Regions from separate parts of the Steroidobacter sp. genome, predicted to be linked through region 1. Evidence: riboswitches for the same ligand, from Rfam matches in the RefSeq annotation. Region 1 holds a riboswitch; the other holds the start of a gene.
The links. Region 1 has a riboswitch for cyclic di-GMP ahead of VGD45_RS10300 (putative Ig domain-containing protein). Riboswitches for the same ligand answer to the same signal wherever they lie in the genome.
Positions count from the first base shown of each region.

Region 2: another riboswitch for cyclic di-GMP. It lies ahead of VGD45_RS08910 (TlpA disulfide reductase family protein); the one in region 1 lies ahead of VGD45_RS10300 (putative Ig domain-containing protein).

Region 1 covers NZ_DASWTF010000018.1:126,982-131,719, forward strand. The annotation lists gene VGD45_RS10290 (sulfurtransferase) at 1-603, opposite strand, end outside; gene VGD45_RS10295 (DUF885 domain-containing protein) at 709-2,538, shown strand; gene VGD45_RS10300 (putative Ig domain-containing protein) at 2,591-3,286, opposite strand; cyclic di-GMP riboswitch class I at 3,442-3,528, opposite strand; gene VGD45_RS10305 (DEAD/DEAH box helicase) at 4,012-4,738, opposite strand, start outside.
Region 2 covers NZ_DASWTF010000017.1:23,920-28,657, reverse strand. The annotation lists gene VGD45_RS08930 (serine/threonine-protein kinase) at 1-470, opposite strand, end outside; gene VGD45_RS08925 (ECF-type sigma factor) at 467-1,042, opposite strand; gene VGD45_RS08920 (hypothetical protein) at 1,449-1,988, shown strand; gene VGD45_RS08915 (hypothetical protein) at 2,046-2,267, shown strand; cyclic di-GMP riboswitch class I at 2,542-2,626, shown strand; gene VGD45_RS08910 (TlpA disulfide reductase family protein) at 2,698-3,240, shown strand; gene VGD45_RS08905 (hypothetical protein) at 3,354-4,007, shown strand; gene VGD45_RS08900 (tetratricopeptide repeat protein) at 4,011-4,738, shown strand, end outside.

The sequences.
Region 1 (4,738 bases):
CTGCAGGATGTTCTTGAATCCCGCCTGCTCCATGTACGGCCCGGCCTTCTCGCAGCGGATGCCGCCCGTGCAGAACATGACCACCGTCTGCTCTTTCAGCTCCTCCGGCAGCTTCGCGACCGCCTCGGGAAAATCACGGAAATGATCGATGCCGATAGGCAGCGCGTTCTTGAACGTGCCGAGCTTGATCTCGTAGTCGTTGCGAGTGTCGAGCAGCGTGATCTTTCGACCTTCGTCGAGCCATTGTTTCAGCTGCGCGGCGGGGAGCTTCGGCGAAGTGCGCCTGGCAGGATCGATGCCCGGCACGCCGAACGCGATGATCTCTTGCTTGATCCGCACCAGCATGCGGCGAAACGGCTGATGATCCGTGTGGCTGAGCTTCGGCTGCAGATCCTCGAGCCCCGGCCAGCTGCGCAACTCGCTCAGCAGCCGTTCGATCTGCGGCCCGGCGCCGGCCACGAACAGGTTGATGCCTTCCGGGCTCAGCAAAATGCTGCCTTTGAGCTCGGCCTCGGCGCAAAGCTTTTGCAGTTTCGCGCGCAGCGACTTCAGGTTGTCGAGCGGCAGAAACTTGTAAGCGGCGATGTTGACGATGGGGTTCATGGAGGGTGCGCATCTTACGGGCTTTGCGGGCCGGCATGGTAATGTGGCCGACCTGGCCAACCCGGCAACGTAGGGTTGGCGCTACACTTAATTTAGGGGAAATTAATGCAGAGAACCAAGCTGCTCGCGACCCTGGTGTCGGCCTTGTTGCTGCCGTCCCTGGCGCCTGCCCAGGAACAGGCGACCCGGCCGAATCCGGCCCAGACCAGCCAGACTAGCCAACCGGGTCGCTCGACCGTCGACGCCTTTTTCGCGCGGTTCACCGACGAATGGGTGCGCGCCGATCCCGACCTGGCCACCGGCTCTAGATACTTTTCCGGCGAGGAGCAGAACCGGCTCGAGCAGCAACTCACACCTCGCACGCGCGCCCATACGCTCGAACGCATCAAGATGGCGAAGCGCGGCCTCGCGGAGCTGCAGAAATTCGATCGCAACAAGATGAACGATGCTCAGCGCGTTTCCGCCGAGTTGATGCAGTGGCAGCTCGAAAACGTGGTCGCGGGCGAAGCCTACCTGGACTACGACTTCCCGCTCGATCAGTTCAGCGGCGCCAATGTCGGACTGGTGGAATCGCTCACGCTGCGCCATCCGTTGGTGAAGCCCCAGGATGCATCCAATTACGTGACCCGCATGAAGCAGGTCGGCACGCGTATGGACGAAGCAGTGGCTGAAGCGCGCCAGCTGGTCGCCAAGAAAATGCTGCCGCCCCGATTCATCGTACAGACCACGCTGCAGTCGATGCGCACCTTCAGCGACGCGGCCCCGGCGCAGAACCCGCTGGTGACCGCGTTCGCCCAGCGCATTCAGAACATCGAAGGACTCAGCACGGCGCAACGCTCCGAGCTGCAGGCGGAAGCGACTCGCATCGTCACCGAGCAGGTGTATCCATCCTGGCGTCGCGCCATCGCCCTGTTGGAAAGCATTCTGCCGAAGACGACCGATGACGCCGGGTTGTGGCGTTTCCCGGGCGGCGACCAGGCTTATTCCTATGCGCTCGGCCGCTTCACCACCACCAAGCTCACGGCGGATGAGATTCATCAGATCGGTTTGCAACAGGTGGCGCGCATCGAAGGCGAGATGGACAAGATCTTCCGTCAGCTCGGTCGCACCCAAGGCACTGTTGCGGAGCGCGCCAAGAAGCTGCGCGACGACTTGTCTTATCCCGATCCCACATCGGACGCGAGCCGCGCCGCCATCATGCGAGACATCGACGGCATGATCGCCGACGCGCTCAAGCGCAGTCCTACTCTGTTCGACCTGCAACCGAAGGGACCGGTCGTCGCGCAGCCTTTCCCCCGGTTTCGTGAGGCGGCCGCCGCGGCGAACTACAACCGCGCGCCGCTCGATGGCTCGCGCTCGGCGATCTTCCAGATGCCGCTGCGGCCTCAGCGCATGACCAAGTTCGGTCTGCGCACGCTCGTCTATCACGAAACCGTTCCGGGCCATCATTTCCAGATCGCCATCGAGCAGGAAAACACCGATCTGCCGAAGTTCCGGCAGGCGCGCGTGCTGGGCGGTATTTCGGCGATGTCCGAAGGCTGGGCGCTGTACGCCGAAAATCTGGTCGCCGAGAACGGCTGGTACGAGGGCGATCCGGAAGGATTGCTCGGCATGCTGGACGCGCAGTTGTTTCGTGCGCGGCGACTGGTCGTGGACACCGGACTGCACGCCAAGAAATGGACGCGCCAGCAAGCCATCGATTACGGCGTCGAGGCCAGCGAGGTCGAGCGCTACGTCGTGTATCCCGGCCAGGCCTGTTCTTACATGATCGGCCAGCTCGAGATCCTGAAGCTGCGCGATCGGGCTCGCGCCGCGCTGGGCGATAAGTTCTCGCCTCAGCAATTTCACAACGTCGTGCTGCGTACGGGCACTGCGCCACTGGAGCTGCTGGGACGCGAAGTCGACCGCTACGTCGCGGGCGCCTCAGCGAATTGAAATGGCAGCTCAGGACTGGCGTCGATCATGACGCCAGTCCTGTTTCGACTTCTTAGCTGATCGTGCGGGAGATGACGTTCGAGAGCTTGCTCTCGTCGCCCGTCGCGGTGAATGCACGGACGGCGAAGTAATAAGTGCCGCGCGGCAGGTTCTGCACGGTGAAGGTATTCTGACCGGCGCTCGCCACTTCGACCGAGTTCACCATCGCGTTCTGGTTGGTGCCGTAGTGAATGCGATAGCCCGCCAGATTCTGCAGCGTCTCGCCGGACTCGGTGCGGGTCGGCACATCCCAGGAGAGCGACACACCCGGACCGGAAGCAGCCTGCGTGGGCGTCGTGCCCGCCGCGCCGACGCTGATCGAGAACGCCGTGAGCGAAGCGCTGGCCTTGCCATCGCTGACCGTGATCACGATGTTGTCGGTGGTGGTCTGCGCGGACGGAGTGCCGGAGAGCTGGCCGGTGGCCGTGTTGAACTGCGCCCACTCGGGCTTGTTCTGAATGGTGAATGCGAGGGTATCGCCGTCGGCGTCGGTGGCTTGCGGCGCCATCGAGTAGTTGGCGCCGACGCTGGCCTGCGTGACCGGGGAACCGGAAATCGTCGGAGCGGTATTTGCACCGCTGCTAGCGGAAGCATTGGCGGAGCCACCGCCGCCGCCACCACCGCCACAGCCGGCAGTCATCAATCCTGTAACGACCAGCGCAACCAGCCCGCCACGCTGCGCCAACTTCCCGAGATTCGCCTTCTGCATCTGACAGCCCTTGTTACATCTGCCGGCGCTTCCGCGCGCGGCGTGAATTTCCAAGGGCGTGACGCGGTCGCTCTCATCGCGACCTGACGAATCATCGGTGTACTTGCGTACACATAGAACAGCCGTGCCTCCTCGGCACAGTGTGTTCTCGCTAATTCGGCAGCCCCGCTGTCATCGGGCGTGAGCCCTTTAGACCGGTAGCTTTGCGTCCCCGACTTTCGACGGGTTTGCCCTTGACGGTAGCGAGCCTCGAATACTCCCTTCGAGGTGGCGATAGCCTATGGTTGCGCGCACACACGCGCCGCCGGCACGGCTGTCACCTGTTTTCAGTCAGACGAAAAGCTTTCTAAACTCCTCGACCCGCTGCGGCACTCGCAATCCATGCAAGTCCTGTTAGTGATCATTGGCAGCCAGTTTCGCGCTTTCGCGGCCCTTTACCCATCGGGGAGGCGACCAATGTCTTGACGCGGGATGGAGCATAGCGACCCCCGGCGAATACTCAATCCTGTCTGCGAATAGCGGCAACGTCGCTGTAAGCCGACGTTTGCGTGGTCGAGGAAACAAACATCGGCGCTGTGGATTGTGAGTCAGGGTGCCGGAGAAATGTGGCTTAGGTCACATTTCTGCGGTGACTCGCTAACAGGATGAGCGCGATTTGAGCCTGCGTTTATAGGCCTTTTCGCGATGACAGGCGGCTCGCACCGTGTGGCGCGGGCCGCTGTTTTTCAGCGACGACGGTTGGTATCGCGGGGGCCGCGGGGCTTCGGCTTCGCGCCCCTCGATTCGGTCTTACTGCGAAATTTCGGCGCGCTCGGACGCTCACGTCGGAGCTTTTCGACGTGCGTTTTCAGGGCTCGGCTTAACTGCAGCGGCTGCCCGGCGACCCGGACTTTCTGCAACGTGCGGAACACGTCTTTGGGCATGCCCGCGGGCAGGTCGACGAAGCTGTGATCGTCACGAATGACCACGCGACCGATATGCCTTCCGTCCAGGCCCGCCTCGTTCGCAATGGCGCCGACGATGTTGCCCGCCTTCACACCGTGCGCGTGGCCGACTTCGATGCGATAAGTCTCAGTGTCCTCGTCCCCACCACGGCCGCGGCTTTCCCGCCTGTCCTCGCTGAAGTCACGAGATGGCCGGCGCTCTCGCGCCGGCTCGTCTTCGCGCGATCGACGCTTCGCCGCGCGCGGCGCGGCGGTCTCTTCGCTACCGGCGTCGGCATTGATATCGCGAGCTACATCAGCTTGGCCACTCTCAACCTCACCTTGGCCAGCAGGTGCCTGACGATCGGCGAACTCCAGCGCCCGGCGCTCGCGGCGATTCAGCGGCCGCGGTGTTTGCTCAGCCTGCTCCGCTTGCTCAGGCCAGGCGGCTTGTTCTGATCGGCCAGCCGGTTGGTGCTGATCCTGTTCGGGCCACGCTTGCTCGGAGCGCGCGGCCTTTTCTGATCGG
Region 2 (4,738 bases), on a different contig from region 1:
TTGGCGTGATTCAGGCTGGCGAGAATCTGACGCTCGGCGCGGAAGCGCAGGCCGAGGTCGCCGTGGATGGGCGCGTTGTCGACGATCTTCACCGCGACCTGCGCCGAATACTGGCGGTCGGCGCGCTCGCCCAGATACACCGTGCCGGTGCCGCCGTGGCCGAGAATCGAAACCAGTTTGTAATTGCCGACCACTCTGCCGATGTGCGCCTTGCGACGATCGCGGGTGGTGGCGTCGATGGCCGCGCCGAGCGCGTGGGTCAGCGGACCGGTGGACATGCCGGTGTCACAGGCCAGCAGCTCGAGCAGCTCGTTGCGCAGGTCCTTGTCGCCGCCGGTCTCGGCGGTGATGAAAGCTTCGCGTTGGTTTTCCGGTAATTCGACCGCGCGGGAAAACAAATCCTGCAGCCGTTCCCAGCGTTCGTCGACGATCTTCCCTGGCTGCCCGGTCCGTGGCTGTCCCGTGGTCATGAGGCTTCGGGTTCGCGATTTCGCTGCGGACGGATCTGACGCAGGATCCAGGCCTTGGCGAGCCGGATCTCCCGATCGACGGTGGCCTCGGACACCTTCAGGGTTTCGGACAGCTCCTGATAAGTGAGCCCGCCGAAATAATGCAGCTCGACCATTTCGGCCAGGCGCGGATTGTTGCCCGACAGGCGCTGCAAGGCCTCGTCGATTTCCAGCACGTCGATGTCGCCCGCGGTGGCGGGGCCCAGATCGAGCACGTCGAAATCGTCGAGCGAGCCCGTGGTCGTGCCGCCGCGCTTTTCGCGAAAGCGCGTCTTGGCGTGGTCCACCAGGATACGTCGCATCTGGCGGGCGGCCACGGCGAAGAAATGAGCGCGGTCCTGCCACGACACATTCATCTCGACGAGCTTGACGAATGCTTCGTGAACGACGGCGGTGGCCTGCAAGGTGTGGCCCGGCCGCTCGCGTTTCATATAGCGGCGGGCACGGTTACGCAGCTCCTCATATATGAGCGGCGTCAGTCGTTCCAGGGCGCGCGTGTCCCCTGACTGCCACGCAGACAACAGCCTTGTCACTGCCTGCCGGTCGGGCGGTGGAATGGCCGCTGCGATTGTGTTGCTCAGTTGCGGGTCTCCGATTCGGGGCCTTGTGAAATTCTCTGGTTCGCCGATCGCATGCGGCTCGCGGCCTCAAGCCCGGTCTAGTTTACCGGTCCCAGTGCGACAGTTTCTCACCTGGTCGCCTGGCTGTACCGCGAGCTGCCCGCCAAAACCGCCCTACGGTCGTCCCTGAATCCTGCCCAACCGATTGATTTCGGGCGTCCCCCGAAGCCACCGGTCAGCGATGCACTGATTGTTCCTTTTTTCTTGCAGTTGTCCAGTGGGCGCTGTGACGGGAATCACATTGGGACGTCGCTTAAGTCAGTGATCGAACCAATGCCGGTTCGAACTTTTAGCACTTTTCCTGGGAGGGTTTGTGGTCATGCGTAACGTATTTGCGATTTCGATGGCGGTGGCGTCTGTTTTGTTTGCTGCTTCTCAGTCGGGCGCCGTACAGCTCGCCGACGGCGAGTCGGGCACCAAACGTCCGGTCCTTGCGCTGACCGACGGTGAGTCGGGCACCAAGCGCCCGGTCCTTGCACTGGCGGATGGCGAGTCGGGCACCAAGCGCCCCGTCCTGATGCTGGCGGACGGTGAATCGGGCACCAAGCGCCCCGTGCTCGCGCTGACCGATGGTGAATCCGGCACCAAGCGCCCCGTGCTCGCGCTGGCGGACGGCGAATCCGGCACCAAGCGCCCGGTGCTCGCAATGACGGACGGTGAATCCGGCACCAAGCGCCCCGTGCTCGCGCTGACCGATGGTGAATCCGGCACCAAGCGCCCCGTGCTCACGCTGGCGGACGGTGAATCCGGCACCAAGCGCCCCGTGCTCCCGCTGGCCGATGGCGAATCCGGCACCAAGCGTCCTGTGCTCGCGCTCACCGATGGTGAATCGGGCACCAAGCGTCCGGTGCTCGCCTGAACCCCGGCTCACGAATATTTCTGAACCATTACTGATTTATTTACTGAGATAGACATCATGAAGAAGCACATGGTCCTTGGCGCTCTGTTGTTGACCCTCGGCACGGCCGCTGCCGCCGGCTCGTTCTTTTACGGCCAGGCGCCGAGCGAGGACACCGCGCGGATCACCCTGCCTTCGGATCACGAGCCGGTGACGCAGGAAGTCACGCCGGACATGATCGCGATGTGGAAGGCAACCGCCGCGTCGAGCGATTTCGCCGCTCAGAAAGCACCTATCTAAATCATAGGTGCGTGAACGGGTGCGGCCGGATCCCTCCCTCCGGCCGCGCTCGCGTATCGACCGCGGGAGGGGCATTGGAGAGCTGTCGGTCGTCTCTGTACGGATACAGGCGTCGAACGTCGTTGTCGTCGCCTACCGACAGACCGTCGAAGTGTGCGGTAAATCACAGGCCCATCGCGGTTTTGCGCCGCTGACATCACACTTCGTTCGTTGACATATTTGCGCTGCGTATAGCACCCTAGCTGGCGTTGTCAGAGGCGCTGGCCTGGCCGGTCCTCAACAAAGGCAAACTCACCGAAAGGTGGGGACGCAAAGCCACCGGTCTAAGGGAATTTTCCTAGGACAGCGGGGTTGCCAGCGCCGGCCTCCCTCAACTTCACGCGGAGGCGCCGATCGGCTGCCACCGCGCGTCCGGCGACGAACAAGTTTGATGTCACAGTCCTCACAAGCTTTGCCGCTCCGGGCTGCCGCACGGTTGCCTCGCTTCGCCTTGCTGGCGCTGCTGCTGCTGGGCCCGGCCGTGTGCGTACCCGCTGCCGGGCTGGTCGGTCAGCCCGCGCCCGATTTCGCGTTGCGTTCCTGGGAAGGCGAGAACATGCGCCTGTCGGAGCATTCCGGCGAAGTGGTGCTCATCAATTTCTGGGCGACCTGGTGCGGCCCCTGCCGCCAGGAAATGCCGCTGCTGGATGAGATCTACGGCAAGTACCGGCGGGCCGGCCTGGTGCTGTTCAGTGTCAACATCGACGAACAAAACAATCTCGACGCGGCGCGCGAAATGGCCACCACCTTACGCGTCAGCTACCCGGTACTGTTCGATGCTCGCAAAGACGTGAGCCGCGCCTACCAGGCGAGCACCATGCCGCTGACGGTGCTGATCGATCGCGAAGGCGTGGTGCGTTACGTGTCCGAGGGCTACAAGCTCGGCTACGAAGCGCGCTATACCGAAAAGCTGCGTGAGTTGCTGAACGAGTAAATCGCGCTGCCGAACAAAGTCTGCAACGGATCCGCGTCGCCACGCACATCGAACTCGTAGAGTCGTAGACGAAACTTTCGAGTATTTCCACGGAAGAATTCCCGGACACATCCATGCCGCGCCAGAGCCTGTTCAAGAAGATCGCTACTTTATTGCCCCTGGTCGCGCTGTTTGCGACAGGGCAGGCGAGCGCCCAGGATGGGGCCGCGCAGCGCACACCGCCGACCCTGGCCAATTCGAACTCGACCACCGCGACCACCGCGCCGCTCAGCGAGCCGGGCGCCGCGCCGTCGGCACCGAGCCCCGCAACGAACGACAGCTTCAAGAGCCTGGACGAGGAAGTGCAGGCGCTGAAAAAGGAAGTGCTCGATCTGAATCGCGAGCTGTTCGTGCTGGAAGAAGAGCTGCTGTTCCCCGCCAACACGCAGGTGGCGGTGTTCGTGTCCATGGACGTGGGCGAGTTTTTCGCGCTGGATTCGGTGACCTTGAAGCTCGATAACAAGGAAGTCGCCAACTATCTGTACACCGAGCGCGAGGCGCAGGCGTTGCTCAAGGGCGGCGTGCATCGCGTCTTCATCGGCAATCTCAAAGCGGGCGAGCACGAGCTGATCGCGCTGTTCACCGGCCAGGGGCCGAATGCGCGCGACTATCGGCGTGGCGCGACCGTGAAGCTCGAAAAAGGCGTCGGCGCCAAATACGTCGAGCTGAAGATCAGCGACCGCGCGGTGAAAGCGCAGCCCGAGTTCATCGTCAAGGAATGGGAATAACCCGTGCCGGGCCGATGTAACAAGCTGCTGGCCGCCGTCCTGCTAGCGCTCGGCGCCACTGGCGCGACGGCGAAGGAGCAGCCGCCCGAACCGCGTCCCCTAGTCGGCACCCCGCAAGTGGTGCGCGACCTGCATTGGGGGGACGTGCTGTTCTATTTCTACCAGGACGATTATTTCCAGGCGTTGACGCGCCTGGGCGCGTCGCAGGATTTCAATCGCGTCAGTCATCACGGCGTCGAAGCCGAGCTGCTCAAGGGCGGTCTGTATCTTTCGTTGGGCCAGCACGAGGAAGCGGGCCGCATCTTCAAGGCGCTATTGAACGACAACGTGCCGATGGATGTGCGCAACCGCGCCTGGTTCTATCTCGCCAAGGTCTGGTATCAGCGCAATTATCTGGAAGACGCCGCGACGGCTCTGAGCTCGATCCGCGGCGCGCTGCCCGGCGATCTGGAGCCCGAGCGCCATCTGCTCGAAGCCCAGGTGCTGATGTATCTGAATCGCTATGACGAGGCGATCCGCGCACTGGAGCGTTGGCAGCCGGTCGGCGATCGCGGCGATGCCTGGTCGTCGTACGCCCGCTTCAACATCGGCGTGGCGCTGGTGCGCCAGGAACGCGTCGAAGAAGCCGCCGAGCTGTTGAACGAAGTCGGTCAGATCGCCGCGCCCACCGAAGAAATGGCGGCGCTGCGTGACAAGGCCAATCTCGCGCTCGGCTTCGCGTGGCTCAAGGC